One region of the Massilia forsythiae genome, then DNA from elsewhere that is predicted to be linked to it. Evidence: riboswitches for the same ligand, from Rfam matches in the RefSeq annotation. Region 1 holds a riboswitch; each other region holds the start of a gene.
The links. Region 1 has a riboswitch for cobalamin ahead of HH212_RS04735 (TonB-dependent receptor domain-containing protein). Riboswitches for the same ligand answer to the same signal wherever they lie in the genome.
Positions count from the first base shown of each region.

Region 2: linked by a shared signal. The riboswitch ahead of HH212_RS24400 (TonB-dependent receptor) and the one ahead of HH212_RS04735 (TonB-dependent receptor domain-containing protein) in region 1 are both predicted to bind cobalamin.
Region 3: linked by a shared signal. The riboswitch ahead of HH212_RS09210 (energy-coupling factor ABC transporter permease) and the one ahead of HH212_RS04735 (TonB-dependent receptor domain-containing protein) in region 1 are both predicted to bind cobalamin.

Region 1 covers NZ_CP051685.1:1,093,327-1,101,126, forward strand. Annotated here, with positions in the region: gene cobT (nicotinate-nucleotide--dimethylbenzimidazole phosphoribosyltransferase) at 1-179, shown strand, start outside; gene HH212_RS04725 (adenosylcobinamide-GDP ribazoletransferase) at 195-980, shown strand; gene HH212_RS04730 (histidine phosphatase family protein) at 1,005-1,607, shown strand; cobalamin riboswitch at 1,692-1,973, shown strand; gene HH212_RS04735 (TonB-dependent receptor domain-containing protein) at 2,046-3,962, shown strand; gene HH212_RS04740 (FecCD family ABC transporter permease) at 3,988-5,046, shown strand; gene HH212_RS04745 (ABC transporter ATP-binding protein) at 5,058-5,837, shown strand; gene cobO (cob(I)yrinic acid a,c-diamide adenosyltransferase) at 5,830-6,456, shown strand; gene HH212_RS04755 (cobyrinic acid a,c-diamide synthase CobB) at 6,477-7,793, shown strand; gene cobU (bifunctional adenosylcobinamide kinase/adenosylcobinamide-phosphate guanylyltransferase) at 7,790-7,800, shown strand, end outside.
Region 2 covers NZ_CP051685.1:5,816,857-5,824,656, forward strand. Annotated here, with positions in the region: gene HH212_RS24380 (M56 family metallopeptidase) at 1-552, shown strand, start outside; gene bla (subclass B3 metallo-beta-lactamase) at 602-1,549, shown strand; gene blaOXA (class D beta-lactamase) at 1,576-2,364, shown strand; gene HH212_RS24395 (AI-2E family transporter) at 2,473-3,531, shown strand; cobalamin riboswitch at 3,575-3,804, shown strand; gene HH212_RS24400 (TonB-dependent receptor) at 3,870-5,957, shown strand; gene HH212_RS24405 (heavy metal translocating P-type ATPase) at 6,149-7,800, opposite strand, start outside.
Region 3 covers NZ_CP051685.1:2,128,886-2,136,685, forward strand. Annotated here, with positions in the region: gene uvrA (excinuclease ABC subunit UvrA) at 1-849, opposite strand, end outside; gene ssb (single-stranded DNA-binding protein) at 1,363-1,854, shown strand; gene HH212_RS09205 (DUF1428 domain-containing protein) at 1,921-2,280, opposite strand; cobalamin riboswitch at 2,521-2,731, shown strand; gene HH212_RS09210 (energy-coupling factor ABC transporter permease) at 2,853-3,533, shown strand; gene HH212_RS27810 (energy-coupling factor ABC transporter substrate-binding protein) at 3,530-4,012, shown strand; gene cbiQ (cobalt ECF transporter T component CbiQ) at 4,002-4,766, shown strand; gene HH212_RS09225 (energy-coupling factor ABC transporter ATP-binding protein) at 4,763-5,857, shown strand; gene cobM (precorrin-4 C(11)-methyltransferase) at 5,854-6,663, shown strand; gene HH212_RS09235 (sirohydrochlorin chelatase) at 6,768-7,800, shown strand, end outside.

The DNA of each region.
Region 1 (7,800 bases):
AAGCCGGCCACCGCCGCATGCTGGACGCCCTCGGCGCGGCGCCGCTGCTGCAGCTCGGCCTGCGCCTGGGCGAAGGCACCGGCGCCGCGCTCGCCCTGCCGCTGCTGCATGCCGCCGCCAACTTCCTGGAGCAGATGGCGACCTTCGCCTCGGCCAGCGTCAGCGGCAAATCCGCATAAGACCAGGACGAGCGCATGCAGCAAGTCCGCCTGTTCTTCATCGCGCTGCAGTTCTTCACCCGGCTGCCGATCCCAGGCTGGGTCGGCTTCGAGGCGAGCTGGCTGCAGCATGCCTCGCGCTATTTTCCGCTGGTGGGCTGCGTGGTGGCGGCCATCGCCGCCGCCGTGTACGCGCTGGCGGCGCTGGTGTTGCCGGCGCCGGTGGCGGCGGTGCTGTCGACCGCGGCGTCGATCTATAGTACCGGCGCCTTCCACGAAGACGGCTTCGCCGACACCTGCGATGGCCTCGGCGGCGGCATGACGCGCGAGCGGGTGCTGGAGATCATGAAGGATTCGCGCGTCGGCGCCTACGGTGCGATCGGCATCGCCTGCATGCTGGCCACCAAGCTGTCGGCCCTGTCCATGCTGCCGCCGCGCGACGCCGTCGCCGCGTTGTTGCTGGCGCATCCGTTGTCGCGCCTGGCGGCCACGGCGCTGATCTGGCGGCTGGCGTACGTGCGCGGCGAGGGCAAGGCCAAGCCGCTGGCGCACCGGATGACGCATGTGGAATTCGCCATCGCTACCCTCGGCGCCTTGCTGCCCGCCGCCGTGCTGCTGGCCTTCGGCTGGGTTACGCCGGCCGCCGTGCTGGGCGCCGTGCTGGCCTGCCTGCTGGCCGCGTTCTGGCTCGGCCGCATCTTCGTGCGCCGGCTCGGCGGCTATACCGGCGATTGCCTGGGCGCGGTCCAGCAGGTGGCGGAAGCACTGGCCTACGTGGCCGTGCTGGCCACGCTGGGCCATGGCGCCTGGACGGCTTCCTGACGCCGGCGCCATGAAGTCGACACGATGAAGCTGCTGTGCGTGCGCCATCCGCAGCCCGCGATCGCCCCCGGCCATTGCTACGGCGCCAGCGACGTGCCCGTGGCCGAGGCGGAACTGGCGCGCGTGCATGCGGCCCTGGCCGGCGCCGGCCTGCCCGGCGCGCTGCCGGTCTATGCCAGCCCGCTGCAGCGCTGCTCCCTGCTGGCGCGGCGCCTGCAGCCGTGCGCCCTACGGCTCGACGCGCGCCTGGCCGAAATGGATTTCGGCGCCTGGGAACTGCGTCCCTGGTCCGGCATCGCGCGCGTCGAGGTCGATGCCTGGGCGGCCGACCTGCTGCACTACCGGCCCGGCGGCGCCGAGAACGTGCTCGACGTCGCCGCACGGGTCGCCGCCTTCGTCGGCGACCTGCGCACATCGTCATATAGCGGCGCACCGGGCGGCACGGGCGGCGACGGCCCATGCGGCGAACCGGCCGGGCAGGCGCAGGCGCTGCTGCTCTGCCACGCCGGCACGATCCGCCTGCTGGCGGCGCTGGCGACCGGCCTGCCGCTCGAACAGGCCGCGCTGCAGGCCGCCGCCACGCCGCACCGCATCGGCTACGGCGAAATCGTCGCGCTGGACTGCTGAAGCCGGCGCCCGAGGCAAGGCCGTGCGCCCCGCCATCGCTCGCCGTGCAGGCCGGATAAACCGCCGTCGGCGCGCCGATCCGCCGTATAATGACGCCGTTTTGGTGCTCGCGTCCGTGTCCACGGACGCAGTTAAACGGGAAACACGGACTCTGCCAACACCCGGCATCCCGGCAATCATCGACAGCGCACGGCGCGATTGCCCGGACATGCCGCCAGAGCCAACGTGTGCTGCCCCCGCAACGGTAAGCAAGTGCCGCCTCGCTTCGAGCGCGGCAACCGTCTTCTATGCCACTGTGCGTTCGCATGGGAAGGCCGGACGGCCATACTTGCCAGCCCGGATACCGGCCAAAAGGTGGAGGCGTGCCCGCGGATGCGCTTCCGTTCAATCCGGCCCACGGGGACGTCGGCCGGTTGCCCAATCACGTAGAACATCGCCATGACGCACATCCTTCCAGGCCGGCCGGCCGCGCCTTCGTTCGCGCAGCCGCCTGCACGCCCGCTTTCCCGTCCGCTCGCGCTCGCGCTGGCCCTCGCCGCCGCCTTCGGCGCACAGCATGCCGGCGCCGCCGACGCCCTGCCCGACACCGTGGTCGTCACCGCCACCCGCACGCCGCAGCGCGCCGACCAGCTGATCGCCGACACCACCGTCGTCACCGGCGAAGAGATCGCCCGTTCCGGCGCCGGCTCGGTCGCGGATGTGCTGCGCCGCCAGCGCGGCATCGAGATCGTGCGCAACGGCGGCGCCGGCACCAGTACCAGCGTCTACCTGCGTGGCGCCAACGCCAATCAGGTGGTGGTGCTGATCGACGGCGTGCGCATTGGTTCCTCGACCAGCGGCGTGGCGGCCTGGAACGCGATTCCGCTGTCGGCGGTGGAGCGCATCGAAGTCGTGTACGGTCCATTGAGCTCCCTGTACGGCGCCGACGCCATCGGCGGCGTGGTGCAGATCTTCACCAAGCGCGGCCAAGGCGCGCCGGCGCTCAGCGCCAGCATCGGCGGCGGCACCTACGGCACCAACCAAACCCAGGCCGCCGTCACTGGCACGAGCGGCGGCGAACACGCGGTCAGCTATGCGCTCGGCGTCGCCCACGAGGAAGCGGACGGCTTTTCGGCCACCCGTTCCGGCGCCTTCGGCTACAACCCGGACGACGACGGCTACAGCCGCAACAATGCCAACGGCCGCGTCACCGTGCAGCTGGCGCCCGGCCACGAAGCCGGCGCCCAGTTCCTGAAAAGCCGCCTGCGCGCCCAGTATGACAGCAGCGCGTCCAGCTTCGACACGCGCAATACCCAGGACCTGGACAGCTACGCCGTGTTCCTGAACGATCGCTTCCTGCCCAACTGGCGCAGCAGCGTGCAGGCGGCGCGCGCCGAGGACAAGCTGGCCAGCTACACCAGCACCGCGCTCTCCGGTACCAGCCGCATCGACACGCGCCAGGACGAACTCACCTGGCAGAACACGATCGACCTCGGTCCCGACACCTTGCAAGTGCTGTTCGGCCACCGCAAGGAAGAAGTCCTGTCCGTCACCGGCGGCGGCGCCGCCCCGAGCCCGCTCAACAAGACCCGCATCACCAATTCGGTGGCGGCCTCGTACGACATGAAGCGCGGCAGCCACCTGTTCGATGTCAGCGCACGCCGCGACCATGCGGAGTACGGCGGCAAGACCACCGGCGCGGCGGGCTACGGCTACCAGTTCAGCAAGGGCCTGCGCGCCACCGCCAGCGTCGGCACCAGCTTCCGCGCGCCGACTTTCAACGAGCTGTACTACCCTGGCTACGGCTTGCCGACCAACCGGCCGGAACGCGGCCGCAACGCCGAAGCCGGCCTGCGCTACGACATCGCCGACGTCGAACTGGGCGCCAATTACTATCGCAACCGCCTGACCGACATGATCGTCACCGCCAACCCGTGCCCCGGGCGTGCCGGCAGCTGCGCCTACAACGTCAACCACGCCCTGCTGGAAGGCTTGACGCTGTCGGCCGCCACGCGCCTGGCCGGCATCGACCTGCGCGCCAGCGCAGACCTGCAGGATCCGCGCGACGAGACCACGAACAAGCAGCTGGCGCGCCGCAGCAAGCGCCACGCCGCCGTCAGCGCCAACTACACTGCCGGCCAGGTGGACAGCGGCGTCGAGCTGCAAGCCTCCGGCCGCCGCTTCGACGATGCCGCCAACAATAACCGCCTGGGCGGCTACGGCTTGCTGAACCTCTACGGCACCTGGAACCTGGCACCCGAATGGTCGCTGCTGCTGCGCCTGGAAAATGCGGCGGACAAGCGCTACGAACTGGCGCGCAACTACGGCACCGCCGGCCGCACCTGGTTCGCGGCGATCCGCTACGGCATCCGCTGATCCGCCCACCGTCCGAGTCCAGCGCATGCATCCCGCCCCGCCCCCGCTGCACGACCAGCGACCGCTCCCGGCCCGTCCGTCGCAGCCGCGGCGCGCCGCCTTGATCGTCGGCGCATTGCTGCTGGCGGCGCTCGCCATCCTGCTGGCGTCCGGCATGATCGGTTCGGTGGCGCTGGCGCCGGCGGAATTGCCGGCGGCGCTGGCCCAGCTGCTGCACGGGACGCCGGACTCGCTGGCGGCCTCGCTGCTGGCGCTGCGCCTGGGACGCGCGCTGACCGCCTTCGTCACCGGCGGCTCGCTGGCGCTGGCCGGTGTCATGATGCAGGCGCTGCTGCGCAATCCGCTGGCCGACCCGTACATATTGGGTATTTCGGCCGGCGCCTCGGTCGGCGCCCTGTTCGCGCTGCTGCTGATGTGCGCCGCCGCCACCGTCGACGGCGCCGCGCTGGCCGGCGCCATCGCGGTGTCGATGCTGCTGTATGGGCTGGCGCGGCGCGACATGCGTGCCGGCACGGTGGCCGAAGGCGGCGCCTCGACCCTGCTGCTGACCGGCGTGATCCTGTCCTCGGCCTGCATGGCCCTGGTGACGCTGATGCTGTCCATCGCCCCCGAAGGTTCGCTGCGCAGCATGGTGTTCTGGATGATCGGCGACCTGGCCGGTGCGCCGCTGCGCGCCCTACCCTGGATCGTGCTGGGCGGCGCCCTCGCCTACGCCGTGCGCGGCGCGCGCGCCATGAACATGCTGGCCCTGCATGCGGAAGCCGCGGTCACGCTGGGAGTGGGCGTCGGCGCGCTGCGCAAGGGGCTGTTCCTGGTGTCCGGCCTGCTCACCGCCAGCGCGGTGACGAATGCCGGTTCGATCGGCTTCGTCGGCCTGATCGTGCCGCACGCCTGCCGCTTCGCCTTCGGCCCCGACCACCGCGTGCTGGTGCCGGCGGCGGTGCTGGCCGGCGGCGGCTTCCTGGTGCTGTGCGACACGCTGGCGCGCACCGTGATCGCGCCTACCCAGCTGCCGGTGGGCGCGATCACGGCCATCATCGGCGCGCCGGTGTTCCTGTACCAGCTGCATCGCCTGCGCAAATGACCGGCAACGCCATGACCCTCAGCACGCGCCAGTTGACGCTCGGCGCCGGCGAACGCACCCTGGTGTGCGGCCTGGACTGGCGCGTCGGTGCCGGCGAATGCTGGAGCATCATCGGCCGCAACGGCGCCGGCAAGAGCACGCTGATGCGCACGCTGGCCGGCCTGCGCGCGCCGGAGGGCGGCAGCGTCGAGATCGACGGCCGCCCCTTGCGCGACTGGCCGCTGGAAGCGCTGGCGCGCCGCCGCGCCTACCTGGCGCAAGCGCGCCACGACGCCTTCGCCTACAGCGTCATCGAGACCGTGCTGTCGGCACGCCACCCGTACCACGCCGAGCGCTACTGGGAAGGCGGCGACGACCACCAGGCGGCGCTACAGGCGCTGGCCGCGCTGGACGCCGGACACCTGGCGGCGCGCGACGTGCGCACCCTGTCCGGCGGCGAGCGCCAGCGCGTCGCCATCGCCGCCCTGCTGGCCCAGGACACGCCGCTGCTGCTGCTCGATGAACCCGCCAACGCACTCGACCTGGCGCACCAGGTGCGGATCACCGGCCTGCTGGCGCGCCTGTGCCGGCAGCAGGGCAAGACCGTGGTCATGATCGGCCACGACCTGACCCTGGCGTACGGCATCTCGACCCATGCTTTGCTTTTAAAAGGCGACGGCGCCTGGCATGCCGGCGCCGTCGACGACGCCATGCGGCCGGCGCTGCTGGGCGACTACCTCGGCCATCCGATCGAGATGATCGAACACGGCGGCCGCCGCATCTTCATTCCACTGGAACCGCCCCATGCATGACTTGACTCCCGAACAGACCGCTGCCCTCAACGAGCGCCACCGCGAGCGCATGGCGCGCAAGAAGGCGATGATCGACGCCCGCATCGCCGCCGCCGACAAGCAGGTTGGCATCCTCATCGTCAACACCGGCAACGGCAAGGGCAAGAGTTCGAGCGCCTTCGGCATGGCCGCGCGCGCGCTCGGCCACGGCATGAAGGTCGGCGTGGTCCAGTTCATCAAGGGCGCGATCAAGACCGGGGAGGAAGCCTTCCTGCGCCGCTTCCCGGACGAGGTCAGCTTCCACGTGATGGGCGAAGGCTATACCTGGGAGACCCAGAACCGCGAGCGCGACGCCGCCAAGGCGGCGCTGGCCTGGGAACAGGCGCGCCGCTTCCTGCAGGACCCGGCCATCGGCCTGGTGGTGCTGGACGAATTGAACATCGCCCTGAAATACCATTACCTGGACGTGCACGCGGTCATCGCCGACCTGCTCGACCGCCCGATCATGCAGCACGTGGTCGTGACCGGGCGTGCGGCGCCGCCCGAACTGGTGGCGGTGGCCGACACCGTCACCGAGATGAAAGTCGTCAAGCACGCGTTCGCCGCCGGCATCGCGGCGCAGGCAGGGACCGAATGGTGATGGAGGTGAGCATGGAGACGATGAGGGACAAGCAAGGCGCGCGCATGGTGCTGGTGGCGGCAGTGGCCTCCGGCCAGGGCAAGACCACCGTCACCGCCGCGCTGGCGCGCCGTTTGCGGCGCACGGGCCAGCGCGTGCGCGTGTTCAAGTGCGGCCCCGACTTCATCGACCCGATGCTGCTGGAACGCGCCAGCGGCGCGCCGGTGCACACGCTCGACCTGTGGATGGTCGGCCTGGAACAATGCCGGCAACGGCTGGAGCAGGCGGCACGCGAGGCCGACGTGGTGCTGGTCGAAGGCGTGATGGGCCTGTACGACGGCAAGCCGTCGGCGGCCGATTTGTCGCGCGAGTTCGACATTCCGGTGCTGGCCGTGATCGATGCGTCGGCCATGGCGCAGACCGCCGGCGCGCTGGTGCTGGGCCTGCGCGACTACGGGCCGGTGCGCATGGCCGGCGTGGTCGCCAACCGCGTCGCCAGCGCCGGACACGCGGCGATGGTGGCGGCCTCGCTGCGCGACATCCCGCTCTTGGGCACCCTGGTCAAGCAGCAGCGCCGGCTACCGGAGCGCCACCTGGGCCTGGTGGTGCCGGACGAGGTCGACGGCATCGATGCCATCCTGGACGAACTGGCCGACCAGTTGCAGCTCGACGAAGGGGCCTGGAACGCGCTGACGCCGCAGTTGCCGGCCCCGGCGCCGGCAGCGCTGGAACCGCTCGCGGTCACCCCACCGCTGCTGGCCGGGAAGACCGTGGCGATTGCGCGCGACGCCGCCTTCTGCTTCCTGTATCCGGCCAACCTGGACGTGCTGCGCGAATTGGGCGCGGCGCTGCTGTTCTTTTCTCCGCTGGCCGACCAGCCGGTGCCCGATGCGGCGGATATCGTCTGGCTGCCGGGCGGTTATCCGGAACTGCACTGCCCTCTGCTGTCCCGGGCGCGGCAGTGGTGCGAATCGATCCGCGCCGCGCACGCCGCCGGCCGCCCGATCCTGGCCGAATGCGGCGGCATGATGGCGGTAGCCGAATCGATCACCGACAAGGATGGGCAGACGTGGCCGATGGCCGGCCTGCTGCCGGGGCAGGTGGCGATGCAGCAGCGCCTGGCCGGGCTGGGCGCACAAGGGCTGCAGACCGGCGCCGGCCAGCTGCGCGGCCACACCTTTCATTATTCGCGCCTGGATACGGCCATCGAAGCGCAGGCACACACGGTCAAGCATCCGTCCGGCGCGACCGGCGAGGCGGTGTACCGAACCGGCTCGCTCACCGCCTCCTACTTCCACGCCTTTTTCGCATCGAACCCGGCCGCCGCCGCCGGCCTGCTGTGCGGGGACGCGCCATGACGCGCAC
Region 2 (7,800 bases), 1.5 Mb from region 1:
TGGAACGCCAGCTGGCGCGCCAGCACCGACCCCACCAGCTGGATCGGGAATTCGAACGTGTGGTATGCCCAGCGCGTGGTCGAAGGCATCGGCGCGGCCGCTGTCCAGCGCTACGTCGACGGCTTCGGCTACGGCAACCGCGACCTGTCCGGCGACCATGCCGGCGCGGACGGCAAGCTGCCGGCCTGGGTCGGCTCGACCCTGCAGATCTCGGCGACTGAGCAGGCGGCCTTTTTGCGCAAGGTGGTCAGGCGCGAACTGCCGCTCCAGCCGCGCGCCTACGAGATGACGGCGCGCCTGCTGCGCCTGCCGGGCCTGGTGGACGGCTGGACGGTGCACGGCAAGACCGGCACCGCCTCGCCGCGCCGGGCGGACGGCAGCGAAGACCCCGGCCACGCCTACGGCTGGTTCGTCGGTTGGGCCAGCAAGGACGGCCGCGATGTGGTGTTCGCCGAGCTGGCGCTGGTGCCGACGCAGGAAGGCAGCTACGCCGGCCCGCGCGTGCGCGACGATTTCCTGCGCCGCTTGCCTGCGCGCCTGCGCGCCTTGTGACGCCCGGCGCGCCCTTCATCCACTTCCACGCCAGCCACCGATGACCCACATGACGCCATCCCGCGATGCGCTCGCCGCTTCCCTGCCGCTGCCGTTTGCCACCCTCTTGCGCGGCGCTTTCCTTTGCGCCGCCCTGCTGCCGGCCGCACCGGCCACGGTGGCGGCGGCCGGCTGGGACGACCCGCAGCAACCGTTCGAGCTGTTCGGCGACACCTATTACGTCGGCACCCGCGGCCTGAGCGCGGTGCTGGTCACCTCGCCCGCCGGCCACGTCCTGATCGACGGCGCCGGTCCCAACGGCGCAGCGCAGATCGCGCGCCACGTGCGCCGCCTCGGTTTCCGCGTCGAGGACATCCGCTACATTCTGAATTCGCACGCCCATATCGACCACGCCGGCGGCATCGCCGCACTGCAGCGCCGGTCCGGCGCCACCGTGGTCGCCGGCGCGGCGGCGCTGCCGGTGCTGCAAAGCGGGCAGCCGGACCGCAACGACCCGCAGGCGGCCAACCTGACGCCGATGCAGCCGGTCGCCGGGGTGCGCGCGATCGGCGACGGCGAGACGATCGCGCTCGGCCCGCTGCGCCTGACCGCGCACGCCACGCCCGGCCACACGCGCGGCGGCACCAGCTGGACCTGGCAGGCGCGCGCCGGCGCACGCACGGTGGACATGGTCTACGCCGACAGCTTGAACGCGATCGGCGACGACGCCTTCCGCTACGGCGGCAACACCCGCTATCCGGCGGCGCGCGCCGACATCGAGCGCTCCAGCGCGCTGCTCGCGGGCCTGCCCTGCGACATCCTGGTGTCCGCCCACCCCGAGCAGAGCGGCCTGTGGACGCGGCTGGCGCGCCGCGCCCGCTCCGGCCAGGCCGCCTTCATCGACCGCAACGCCTGCCGCGCCTACGCCGACGCAGCGCGCGCCCGGCTGCGCGACACGCTGGCGTCCGAGGCGGCCGCGGCGCACCGATCGATCACTGAAGGAGGAAGCCGGCGATGACACAAGCGACGATGAAACAGACGACGATGAAACGATGGCTGGCAGGTGCCCTGCTGTGCGCCTGCGCGCTGGCGCACGGCGCCGAATGGAAGGAAGATGCGCGACTGGAACGCCTGTTCGGCGACCAGCACGTGCATGCCACCTTCATCGTGCACGACCTGGCCGCCGACACGTACACGGTGCACGACCGCCGCCGCGCCGAGACGCGCTACATCCCGGCATCGACCTTCAAGATTGCCAACAGCCTGATCGGCCTCGCCACGGGTGCGGTGGCCAGCGTCGACGAAGTGCTGCCCTACGGCGGCAAGCCGACCCGCCGCCCGGAATGGGCGCACGACATGTCGCTGCGCGACGCCATCCGCGTCTCCAACGTGCCGGTGTACCAGGGCCTGGCGCGGCGCATCGGCCTGGCGCGCATGCGCGAGGGGCTGCGCCGGCTCGACTACGGCAACATGGACCCGGGCACGGTGGTCGATACCTTCTGGCTGGAGGGACCGTTGACGATCAGCGCGCTGGAACAGACCCGCTTCCTGGACAAGCTGGTGCAGGACCGCCTGCCGCTGCCGCAACCGGCGATGGCGGCCGTGCGCGCCATCCTGCGCCAGGAAGGCGGCGCCGAGCTGTACGCCAAGACCGGCTGGGGCGTACGGCCCGATGCGGACGCCGACATCGGCTGGTGGGTCGGCTGGGTGGTCAAGGACGGCAAGGCCCATACCTTCGCCTTGAACCTGGACATTCCAGACGACGCCACCGGCGCCAAGCGCGTACTGCTGGGCCGGGCGGCCTTGCAGGCGCTCGGCCTGCTGTCGCCGTAAAGTACGGCGCGAAGTGCGCCGCTATGTGGGCCGGCGAACGGGAAAAACGCGGCGGGTGGACTATCATGTGTTCCATAACCATTACCAAAATGACATGATCGACTTCCTATGACCCAGTTGACCCTCCAGCAGAAATGCTTCCTGCTCCTTCTCACCATCGTCACCATCGGCTTCGTCTGGATCCTGATGCCCTACTTCGGCGCCGTGTTCTGGGGCATGGTGTTCGCGATCCTGTTCGAATCGCTGTACCGCCGCTTCCTCGGCGTGACCAAGCAGAAGCCGACCTGGGCCGCGCTGCTGACGCTGCTGACCGTGATCGTGTCGGTGCTGATCCCGCTCGGCCTGATCACCGCCTCGCTGGTCAACGAGGCGGCCACGGTGTACAGCCGGGTCGGCTCCGGCCAGATCAACTTCGCCGAATACTTCCAGCGCATCCTCCACGCCCTGCCAAGCTGGATGGTCGGTTTGCTGGAGCGCTTTGGCCTGACCAGCATGGCCTCGCTGCAGCAGAAGCTGACTGCCGGCGCCACCCAAATCAGCCAAACCGGCGCCAAGTACGCGCTCAACTTCGGCATGAACACCTTCGACTTCCTGGTCGGCCTGACCGTGATGCTGTACCTGCTGTTCTTCCTGCTGCGCGACGGCGAGTCGCTGGCGCGCCGCATCCGCCACGCGGTGCCGCTGGGCCGCAAGTACAAGAGCCGCCTGTTCGACAACTTCACCACCGTGATCCGCGCCACCGTCAAGGGCAACGTGCTGGTGGCGGCGGCGCAGGGTGCGCTGGGCGGCCTGGCGTTCTGGTTCCTGCACGTGGAAGCGCCGCTGCTGTGGGCCGTGGTGATGGCCTTCCTGTCGCTGCTGCCGGCGGTCGGCGCCGCCATCGTGTGGGTACCGGTCGCCATCTACTTCCTGGCCACCGGCGCCATCTGGCAAGGTGTCTTCCTGGTCGTGTTCGGCGTGCTGGTGATCGGACTGGTCGACAACCTGCTGCGCCCCCTGCTGGTCGGCAAGGACACCAAGATGCCGGACTACGTGGTGCTGCTGTCGACCATCGGCGGCATGGAGCTGTTCGGCCTGAACGGCTTCGTGATCGGGCCGGTGGTGGCGGCCCTGTTCATCGCGGCGTGGGACCTGTTCGCGTCGGCGGAGGAATTCCACGATGAGTGAGGCGCGGGATGCGATAGCGGTTTTGCAAAGCGATCCCATGCACGTATAATCGCCCGCGCCTGGTGCAGCGCGCATGGTTCCATGCGCAGTTAAACGGGAAACACATGGCCATGCCGCCGCGCGCGGCCGGCCAGGGTGTGCTGCCCCCGCAACGGTGAACAAGCGTCGTCGCCGACGACAGGCCGTCTCGAACAACCACTGTGTCCATGGACATGGGAAGGTGGGACGGTCCGGCTTGCGAGCCCGGATACCGGCCAGGCAGGTGGCGCTTCAGATGAGGCGCTGTTCAGTCGTACCCGCGGGGAAGCGGGTGAGACTGCAGGTTCACGTATCCATCAATGAAACCATCCCTGATCCTCGGCCTGGCCGGGGCGCTGTGCGCCGTCGCGCACGCACAGGCGCAGACCGCGCCCGATTCCCTCCCATCGCAACAACAAGACCCGGTGCAGCCGATCCCGGCGACGGTGCGCGTCAGCGCCCACTACGACAACGGCGTCGGCACCGCGGACGCCGCCAGCGAAGGCACGGTCACGGCCGCGCTGATCGCCAGCCGGCCGGCGCTGCGGCCGGGCGAGGTGCTGGAATTCGTGCCGGGCGTGATCGTCACCCAGCACAGCGGCGACGGCAAGGCCAACCAGTACTTCCTGCGCGGCTTCAACCTCGACCACGGCACCGACTTCGCCACCTTCGTCGACAGCATGCCGGTCAACATGCGCACCCACGCGCACGGCCAGGGCTACACCGACCTGAACTTCCTGATCCCGGAACTGATCGGCAAGATCCACTACCGCAAGGGGCCGTACTACGCCGACGAGGGCGACTTCGCCTCGGCCGGCGCCGCCCACATGGGCCTGGTCGACAAGCTGGACCGGGGCCTGGCCGCGCTCACCGTCGGCGCCGACGGCTACCGCCGCGCCGTGGCGGCCGATTCGAGCGCGCTCGGCGCCGGCAACCTGCTGTATGCGGTCGAGCTGGCGCACAACGACGGCCCCTGGCGGACGCCGGAAGCCTTCCATAAATCGTCGGCGCTGCTGCGCTGGACCGGCGCTATCGGCATCGACCGCTTCAGCTTGACCGCGATGGCCTACCGGGGCGCCTGGCACGCCACCAGCCAGATCCCGCTGCGCGCGGTGCAGGGCGGCGCGCTCGACGAATTCGCCGCGGTCGACCCGAGCGACGGCGGCCACACGGCGCGCTACAGCCTGAGCGCCGAATGGCGCCGGCGCACGGCGGACACGCTGAGCGAGGCGCATGCCTACGCGGTGCGCTCGGACCTGGCGCTGTACAACGACTTTACCTACTTCCTCGACGACCCGGTCAATGGCGACCAGTTCCTGCAGACCGAGCGGCGCAAGATGGGCGGCTTCGACCTCGCCCACACCTGGTTCGGCCAGCTGGCGGGACGGCCGATGAACAACGCGGTCGGGCTGCAGGGCCGCTTCGACCGCATCGCGCCGCTCGGCCTGTACGCGAGCGCACGCCAGCGCATCCTGTCCACCACGGCCGAATCGCGCGTGTCCGAAGCCAGCGCCGCGGCCTGGTTCCAGAATACGGTCCAGTGGACGCCCTGGCTGCGCTCGATCGCCGGCGTGCGCTGGGACCGCTACCGCTTCGACGTGGCCAGCTCGATCCTGGAAAACAGCGGCACGGCCGACGACCACGTCGCCTCGCCCAAGCTGTCGCTGGTGTTCGGGCCGTGGAACAAGACCGAGTTCTTCGCCAACTACGGCGAAGGCTTCCACAGCAACGACGCGCGCGGCACCACCGCGCACCTAGCGGCGCGCGAGCTGGAACCGGTGGACCCGGTGACGCCGCTGGTGAAGACGCGCGGCGCCGAGATCGGCGCGCGCAGCGAGATCGTGCCCGGCCTGCAAAGCTCGATGGCGCTGTGGGGACTGCGCTCGGCCTCGGAACTGGTGTTCTCGGGCGACGCCGGCGACACCTCGCCGAGCCGCGCCAGCAAGCGCTCCGGCATCGAGTGGAACAACCATTACGTGGCCAACCGCTGGCTGCTGCTCGACCTCGACCTGGCCTGGTCGCGCGCCCGCTACACCGGCGTCGACGCGGCCGGCGACCACGTGCCGGGCGCGGTCGAGAAGGTGGCTTCGTTCGGCGCCACCGTCAACGATGCCGGCCCGTGGTCGGGCGCGTTCCAGCTGCGCTGGTTCGGCCCGCGCCCGCTGATCGAGGACGACAGCGTGCGCTCCTCCAGCACCGCCATCGCCTACCTGCGCGCCGGCTACCGCATCGATCGGCGCTGGCAGCTGACAGCGGACGTGTTCAACCTGTTCGACCACAAGGCGAGCGACGTCGACTATTACTACGCGTCGCGCCTGCCGGGCGAGCCGGCGGGCGGGGTGGACGATATCCACTACCACCCGGTGGAGCCGCGCACGCTGCGGTTGACGTTGCGGACCACGTTCTGACCAGTACCATTTTTGACCAGCACCATTGATACCGTCGTCCCCGCGAAGGCGGGGACCCATACTGAGTATCCGAAGTTGTTACGTTGAAGTACCGGGGCTGTTCCGGGATCACTGGGTTCTGTTGGCTCTGCATGGGTCTCCGCCAAGGGGGCCGCCTAGGCCGGGGACGACGTATATGCGCTATCGGGTCATCACCCGCCGGCGCGCGCCGTCACCGGGTAGCCGGCCGCGTCGATCGCCTCGGCGATCCGGCCCAGGTCGGCGCCGCTGTCGATGGTGACCTGCTTGGTCGGCAGGTCGATCTCGACCCTGGCATCCTGGTCGACTTCCTGCACGGCCTTGGTGACGCGGCCCACGCAGTGCTTGCAGCTCATGTCTTCGACGGTCAGTTGGTACATCGTGTGTTCTCCTGTTGGCTGCGGCGCCGGATGCGCCGCGTTCACAATGGGCGCCGGATGCGCCTCGTTGCTTGATGGCGCAGAGTGCGCCGTGTCGGTCGATGGCGCAGGCTGCGCCACATTCTCCATCGTTTGCGGCACTGCCGCCGGCAACAGCGCCAGTGCCGGCAGCTCCGCTTGCGCAAGCGGCGCCGCCGCCACCGCATCTGCCGGGCGCCAGCGCCGCAGCAGCAGCGCATTGGTCACCACGCTCACCGAGCTGAGCGCCATCGCCGCACCGGCCAGCACCGGATTGAGCAGGCCGAGCGCCGCCACCGGAATCCCGACCACGTTGTAGACGAAGGCCCAGGCCAGGTTCTGGCGGATCTTGCGGTAGGTGCGGCGCGAAACGTCGATGGCGTCGGCCACCAGCAGCGGATCGCCGCGCATCAGCGTCACGCCGGCCGTGTGCATGGCGACGTCGGACCCGCCGGCCATGGCGATGCCGACGTCGGCCGCGGCCAGCGCCGGCGCGTCGTTGATGCCGTCGCCGACCATCGCCACCTTGCTGCCGGCCGCCATCATGGCGCGCACCGCGTCCGCCTTGTCGCCCGGCAGCACCTCGGCCGTGAAGCGCTCGATGCCGAGCTGCCGCGCCACGGCGGCGGCAGCGCCGCGGTTGTCGCCGCTCAGCATGGCCACCTCGATGCCCAGCGCCCGCAGGCGCGCCACCGCCGCCGCGCTGGTCGGCTTGACGCGGTCGCCGAAAGCGAGCAGGCCGCGCACCTGCAATGCACCGGGCAAGCCGGCGGCCAGCCAGGACACGGTGCGGCCATCGGCTTCGTGGCGGCGCGCCGCGTCGTCCAGCCGCCCGGTCGCCACGCCGAGTTCGCGCATCAGGCGCCGGCTGCCGAGATAGACCGTCTCGCCGTCCACGCGCGCCTGCACGCCGCGGCCGGGCAGCGCCATGGCGTCCAGCGCCGGCAATGGTGTCGACAACGGCGCCGGCGCGCGCGCGGCGGCGGCCGCCGTGTTGGCGTACACATCGTCGTCGATGGCGGATGCCTGCGTGCTGCCCAGCCGTGCCTGCGCCGCTTCGCTCACGGCGCGCGCCAGCGGGTGCGTGCTGCCCTGCTGCACCGCCCACGCCAGGGCCAGGACGCGGCGCGGATCGTCGCCTTCCAGCGCCACCACCTGCGGCCGGCCCTCGGTCAGGGTGCCGGTCTTGTCGAACACCACCGCCTGCAGCGCATGCGCGGTTTCCAGCGCTTCCGCGTCCTTGATCAGGATGCCGTGGCGCGCGGCGGCGCCGGTGCCGACCATGATGCCGGTCGGCGTCGCCAGGCCGAGCGCGCACGGGCAGGCGATCACCTGCACCGCCACCGCGTTCAGCAGCGCCTGGCGCCAGTCGCCGGTGGCCAGGCCCCAGCCGAACAGCGTGGCCAGCGACACCAGCAGCACCGCCG
Region 3 (7,800 bases), 1.0 Mb from region 1:
CTCCTGGCAGGCGCCCATCGGGTTGTTGAACGAAAACAGGCGCGGCTCCAGCTCCTGCAGCGAATAGCCGCAGACATTGCAGGCGAACTTGTTCGAGAAGATGTGTTCCTTCTCGGTGTCCATCTCGTAGGCCACGGCGCGGCCGTCGGCGATGCGCAACGCGGTCTCGAAACTCTCGGCCAGGCGCTGCTTGATCTCCGGATTGACTTTTACGCGGTCGATGACGACGTCGATCGTGTGCTTTTCGGTCTTCTTGAGCTTAGGCAGGTCTTCGATCTCGTGGATCTTGGCCACGCCGGTGCCGCTCTGCACGCGGAAGCGCACGAAGCCCTGCGCCTGCATCGACTGGAACAGGTCGCCATGTTCTCCCTTGCGGTTGGCCACCACCGGCGCCAGGATCATCAGCTTGGTGCCTTCCGGCATGGCCAGTACGGCATCGACCATCTGCGACACGGTCTGCGCGGTCAGCGGCTCGTGCGAGTGGTCCGGGCAGTAGGGCGTGCCGACGCGCGCGTACAGCAGGCGCAGGTAGTCGTGGATTTCGGTGACGGTGCCGACGGTGGAGCGCGGGTTGTGCGAGGTCGCCTTCTGCTCGATCGAGATGGCGGGCGACAAGCCCTCGATCATGTCGACGTCCGGCTTTTCCATCAGCTGCAGGAACTGGCGCGCGTAGGCCGACAGCGACTCGACGTAGCGGCGCTGGCCCTCGGCGTACAGGGTGTCGAAGGCGAGCGAGGACTTGCCGGAACCCGACAGGCCGGTAATGACGATCAGCTTGTTGCGCGGCAGGTCGAGATTGATGTTCTTGAGGTTGTGCGTGCGAGCGCCGCGGATACGGATTTCTTCCATTAGCTAGTTTTGCAGCCTTTCCATGGTAAGGGCGCCTGCGGCCGGCACACGAGATCGTCGCGCCGAGCGGGCCAATCAAGGGAGAACCCGTCACTATAGCGGGTTTCGATTACGTACGTATTCGGCCCCGGCGCGACGGCGCGCGCGCGTTAACGGCTTGAAATGCCTCTTTGGCAAGGCACTCAACAACGGGCAAACCGGGGTCTTCCGTATGTGGTCTGCATCGCGCCCAATTCAATGACAGACTCACCAAAAACCGAAAATTTTTTTTCCTTGCCTACTTCACAAAGACCCCAAGAATATTGACGCCCATCTCTTCCATTCGAGGCACTTTGCCCCCACTTCCGATGTCTGAGCGGGTGTCGTAAAAACCCCGTCGCCGCGCATGCGAAAAACGCATCGAAACGTTGCTTCGAACTACCCGGCAACGCATAATAGCGGATCAATTTTTAAACAACTTCCTTGGCACTTAGACACCACGCAGAGTCAGGGAACCAGCATAGGAGTTTCACCATGGCATCAGTCAACAAGGTCATCATCGTCGGCAACCTCGGCCGCGACCCGGAAATCCGTTACATGCCGAGCGGCGACGCCATCGCCAACATCGCCGTCGCGACCTCGTACAAGTCGAAGGACCGCAATAGCGGCGAGCAGAAAGAGCTGACCGAGTGGCACCGCATTTCCTTCTTCGGCCGCATGGCCGAGATCGTCGGCCAGTACCTCAAGAAGGGCTCGTCGGTCTACGTCGAAGGTCGCCTGCAGACCCGCAAGTACACCGACAAGGACGGCGTCGAGCGTTACTCGACCGACATCGTCGCGGAAAACATGCAGATGCTGGGTGGCCGCCAGGGCATGGGCGGCGGCGAGAGCTACGGCGGCGACGAGGGCTACGACGCCCCACCGAGCCGTCCGGCACCGCGCCAGGCGCCGCCGGCACCGGCCGCACGTCCGCAGCCGAAGCCGGCCGCGAACTTCTCGGATATGGATGACGATATTCCGTTCTGAAAAATAAACCAAGCAATGCGTAACGCCCTCCAGATTTCTGATCTGGAGGGCGTTTTCTCGTCTGCGCTACAAATCCACCACCATCTCGAACCCGCCGTAGATCATGCGCTTGCCATCGAACGGCGTGTTTTCCGGTTTCATGAATTCGGCCATGCGCGGATCCTGCATCACCTTGGCGTTGACCTCGTCGCGCCTGGCGCGCGATGCATGGACGATCCAGGAAAACACCACCACTTCGCCTTCTTCCAGCAGCACGCTCTGCGGAAACGAGGTCCACTGGCCGGGCTTGACGTCGTCGGCGACGCATTCGCGGAACTCGAGCGCGCCGAGTTCGCGCCAGATGGCGCCGCACTGTCGGGACATCTCCTTGTACACCTCCAGCTTGGACTGTTGGACCGGCACCACGAAACCATCGACATACGCCATGATCGTTCTCCTGTGGGTTGGTATTGCATGGACCTCATCGGCAACGGAAAAATCCCGCTGCGATCCGTGGTATTGACCGGATCGTCTTCCGAGCATACTGCGGACGCGACCGTTCGGGGTGGCCGCGAACGGTAAATGTCCGGTCAAGCTGGCCTGACGACCAGCCGGGAGCGCCGCCGGGCATGTCGGCATGCGCACGACAGCGCCGCGCGCCAGGTCTGGCACGCGATCACCGCTCAGTGTAATATCCTCCCTTTGGGTGCGCTCCTTCCCGACCGGGACGGGCGTTAAACGGGAAACCGGTGAAACCGTGCGTAGCGCACGGCCATTCCGGTGCAGCCCCCGCTGCTGTAAGCCTGACGACCCTGCCGATGACCACTGCGCACTGCGCGGGAAGGGGCAGGGAAGGATGACGGCGAGCCAGAATACCGGCCCAGACATTGCCAGCATCATTCCCCGGGGTGACGGGAAGCCGCTGTCGACCGGCTTTCTGCACGCAGTTTCTGCCGCCCCGTCGACCGTCTTCGCCTCCGCCATGGTGCTCTTATCGACCATTCGACGGGAGGTTTCGAATGCACATCATGGAAGGTTTCCTGCCGCCGGCGCACGCGCTGGGCTGGGCCGCTGCCGCCGTTCCCTTCGTCGCCTGGGGCCTGCGCAGCATCGGGCGCGGCCTGCAGGCGCATCCCGAGCGGCGCATGCTGCTGGGCGTGGCCGCGGCGTTCGCCTTCTTGCTGTCGGCGCTGAAGCTGCCGTCCGTCACCGGCAGCTGCTCGCATCCCACCGGCGTCGGCCTGGGCGCGCTGCTGTTCGGGCCCGCGGCGATGGTGCCGGTCGGCTTCGTCGTGCTGCTGTTCCAGGCGCTGCTGCTGGCGCACGGCGGCCTGACCACGCTCGGCGCCAACGTATTTTCGATGGCCATCGTCGGCCCCTTCGTTTCCTATGGCGTGTTCCGCGCGGTCGGTGCGCTGGGATTGCCGCGCAGCATCGCCGTGTTCCTGGCCGCCTGCCTGGGCGACCTGGCGACCTACGTCACCACTTCGCTGCAGCTGGCCTGGGCCTTTCCGGACGCGGCCGGGGGTGTGCCGGCTTCGTTCGTCAAGTTCGCCGGCATCTTCGCGCTGACCCAAGTGCCGATCGCCATCAGCGAAGGGTTGCTCACCGTGCTGGTGACGAACGCGATGGCGCGCTTCAATGCCGACGAGCTGCGCGCGCTGCCGCTGATGGCCTACGGCCGCCGGGAGCGCGCATGAAGGTCCGCAACTGGCTGATCCTGGCGGCGGTGGTGCTGCTGACCGTGCTGCCGCTGTGGTTGGCGAGCGCGCCGCCGGCGCAGCCGGGGGCGGACGCGCCGGCGCTGTTCGGCGGTTCCGACGACCGCGCGCAAAAGGCGATCGGCAGCATCGCGCCCGGCTACAAACCGTGGTTTGCGCCGCTGATCGAACCGGCCAGCAGCGAGATCGCCTCGCTGCTGTTCGCGCTGCAGGCCGCCATCGGCGCCGGCGTGATCGGCTACTGGCTGGGCGGCGCGGTGACGCGCGAGCGCGCCAAACGCGCGGCCGCCTCCCCGGCGCCGCGCCCCATCGACGCCGTTGCTGCGGATACCCGCGAGTCGGCCGCCGGGTCGCCGACTCGCGGATCGCCGGCCGCCGAGTCTCCGGCCGCCGGGTCGCCGGCCGCTGCAGGTCCGGCATCGAGCGCCACCACCGCGCAGGAGCACCGTGCGGGTTGAGTCGGCCGCCTACGCCTGCCGCTGGCGCGGCGTGGCGCCGTCGGCCAAGGCGCTGTTCGCGCTGGCCGGAGTGGTGTCCGCCTGGATCGCGCGCAGCCCGGCGGTGCTGGCGGCGCTCGCCGCGCTGCTGGTGCTGGCCGCCGTCGCGGGCGCGCGCGTGCCGCTGCGTACCTATCTCGCCGTGGCGCTGCCGCCGCTCGGCTTCCTGCTGCTGTCCTGCCTGACGATGCTGGTGACTCCGGGCGTCGCCGCGCCGGGCGTCGCCACGCCGGGCGCGGACGGCGGCTGGCACTGGACCGCCGCGCTGCTGCCGGTCGTCACGCGCACCGCGCTGCGCGCGCTGGCGGTGCTGGCCGCGCTGCTCGGCCTGGTGCTGAGCACGCCGCTGCCGGACTTGATCGGCCTGCTGCGCCGCTTGCGCACGCCGGAACTGCTGCTGGACTTGATGGTGCTGTGCTACCGCATGCTGTTCGTGTTCCGCCAGGCCTGGGACGAAGGCGTCACCGCGCAGCGCGCGCGCCTGGGCTACCGCAGCTGGCGCCATGCGTGGCGTTCGATGGGTTTGTTGATTGGCCAGATGGCGGTGCAGGTGTGGCAGCGCACGGCGGCGCTGCAGACGGCGGCCGAGGCGCGCGCGTTGCAAGGTTCGCTGCGCTTCCTGCCGGCCGTGTTCCCGCAGGCGCCGCGCCAGAACGCGTACGCCGTCCTGGCCGGTTCCGTGTTGCTGGCGCTGGCGGTGGGAGACCGGCTGTGAGCGCGCCCGCCATGAACACGCCCGGCGCCAACCGGTCCGCGTCGAGCGTGCCGGCGTCGAGCGTACCCACTTCGAGCGCGTCCGCTGCCTTGGCGGCGGTCCCGGCCCTGCTGGAACTGCAGGCGGTCGAGCACGTGTTCGCCGACGGCAGCGCCGGCCTGCGCGGCTGCAGCCTGGCGCTCGGACGCGGACGCCGCCACGCGCTGCTCGGCCCCAACGGCGCCGGTAAAACCACCGTGCTGCAGCACCTGAACGGCCTGCTGCGTCCCACCGGCGGGCGCATGCTGTGGAACGGTCGCCCCTACGAATACGGGCGCGCCGGATTGACCGACCTGCGCCGCCGCGTCGGCCTGGTGTTCCAGAATCCGGAGCGCCAGCTGTTCTCGGCGCAGGTCGAGGAAGACGTCTCGTTCGGGCCACTGAACCTGGGCCTGGACGAGACCACCGTGCGTGCGCGCGTGGCGGCGGCGCTGGACGCGGTCGGCCTGGCCGGATTCGGCGCGCGCGCGGTGCACCACCTCAGCTTCGGCCAGAAGAAGCGCGTCTGCATCGCCGGCGTGCTGGCGATGCAGCCGGAAGTGCTGCTGCTGGACGAGCCGATGGCCGGGCTGGACGCGCCGATGCAGCGCGAGCTGACCGCGCTGCTCGACGGCCTGGCGGCGCGCGGCGTGACGGTGCTGCTGTCCACCCACGACGTCGATTTCGCCTACGCCTGGGCCGACGACATCCACCTGATGGCGGCCGGACGCTGCATCGCCTCCGGCGCGGCGCACGATGTCGTGCTGCAGGCGGATGCCTTGCAGGCCGCCGGCCAGCGCCAGCCGGCCGCGCTGGCGCTGCACGCGGCGCTGGCGGCGCGCGGCGTGCTGGCGGACGGGCCGGCGCCGCGCAGCGTGGATGCGTTACTGGAAGCGCTGCATGCACTGCCGGCGGCATCACCGGCGCAGCCCCTGGCGTGTCCAGAGCCAGCAGCGCAGCGGCACGCGCCGGCGCCGCAGACGCAAGAACAAACGCAAAATCAGCCGCAACAGGGGCAGCCGCAGGACCGGCAAGGCCACGCGCATCATCGATCAGGAGAAACGCCCGCATGACATCCGCATCCACTCCCGCCACCGGCGGTCCCGGCAAGATCTGGTTCGTCGGCGCCGGCCCGGGCGACCCGGAACTCATCACCGTCAAGGGCCAGAAGCTGCTGGCGCAAGCGGGTGCGGTGCTGTTCGCCGGTTCGCTGGTCGACCGCGCCGCCACGCTGTACGCGCCGCCCGGCGCCGTCATCCGCGATTCGAAGGACATGACGCTGGAAGAGATGACTGCCTGGCTGATCGAGCAGGCGCAGGCGCACGCGGTGGTGGTGCGCCTGCAGACCGGCGACCCGGCCTTGTATGGCGCGCTGATCGAGATGGCGCGCCCGCTGGTCGCGGCCGGCATCGAATGGGCCGTGGTGCCGGGCGTGTCGTCGGCGATGGCGTCGATGGCCGCCGCCGGCGAATCGATGACGCTGCCGGAAGTGACGCAAACGGTCATCTTGACGCGCGTGGAGGGGCGCACGCCGATGCCGGAAGGCGAAGACCTGGCCAGCCTGGCGGCGCACCGCAGCACCATCTGCATCTTCCTGTCGATCACGCTGCTGTACAAGGTCGAGGCGGCGCTGCGCGCGGCCGGCTGGCCCGAGGATGCGCCGATGCTGGTGGTGCACAAGGCCAGCTGGCCGGGCGAGGAGAAGATCATCCGCGGCACGCTGGCCGACATCAAGGCGCGCTGCCGCGAGTCCGGCGTGGCCAGCCAGGCGATGATCGTCGCCAGCCCCACCCTGGGCGCGCTGCACTGGGAGACGCTGGTGCGCTCCAAGCTGTACGACCCCACTTTCACCCACCGTTTCAGAAAGGCGAGCGCATGACGCACATCGTCACCACCGCGGCTCTCAACGAGCAACAGGCCATCAACGAGCAGCCGACCAACCAGCAGGCCTTCACCACGCCGGCCCCCGTCAGCGAGGCCATCATGCTGCGGTCGGCGCCGGTGCAGGGCGGCGACACCGTCCTCATCGTCGGCCACGGCTCGCGCGAGGATTCCGGCAACCAGGAAATCCGCGCATTCGTCGACCAGTGGCGCGTACGCCAGCCGGGTTGGCGCATCGAGCTGTGCTTCATCGAGTTCGCGCCGCCGGAAATGAACGCCGCCCTGCTGGCCGCGGCGCGCTCGTCGCGCCGGGTGCTGGTGGTGCCGCTGATCCTGAACGCGGCTGGCCACGTCAAGATGGAGATCCCGGAAGCGGTGGAAGACGCGCGCCGCGCCTGCCCGCATACCGAGATCCTGCTGGCGCCGCACCTGACCGCCTGCGACCCGATCCTCGCCATCCTGAAACGCCGCTTGCGCAAAGCCATGAATGCGCTCGACATGCCGGATCCGACCACCACCGGCGTGGTGCTGCTCGGGCGCGGCTCGTCCGACCGCGGTGCCAACGGCGAGATGGCGAAGATGGCGCGCTGGCTGCTGGAAGAGGGCGACCATGAACTGGTCGATCTCGCCTTTACCGGCATCACCTGGCCGCGCCTGGAAAAAGTGGTGCAGCGCCACACGCTGCTCGGCATGCGCCAGGTCGTGGTGCTGCCGTACTACCTGTACACCGGCACGCTGATGCAACGCATCCACCGCCAGGTGGAGCACCTGCGCGCCCAGTACCCGCAGGTGCGTTTCGCCTGCACCGAGCACTTCGGCTTCGAGAAGGAGATCTTCGAGCTGATGGAACAGCGCGTGCAGGAACTCGGCGCCGGCGCGCCGGCCAGCCGCCTGCCATGCGACGGCTGCAGCTACCGCGAGCTGGCGCACGAGATGGGACACGGGCACTCGCATGCGCACACGCATGACCACGGGCACGCGCATGGCGCCGAACAGGGACACGAGCACGCGCCTGCACACGATCATGGCCATGACCACGCACATGGACACGATCATGCGCATGCCGCGCACGACCACGGTCACGCGCACCACGACCACGATCACGCGCACCATGGGCACGGCCACGACCATGCGC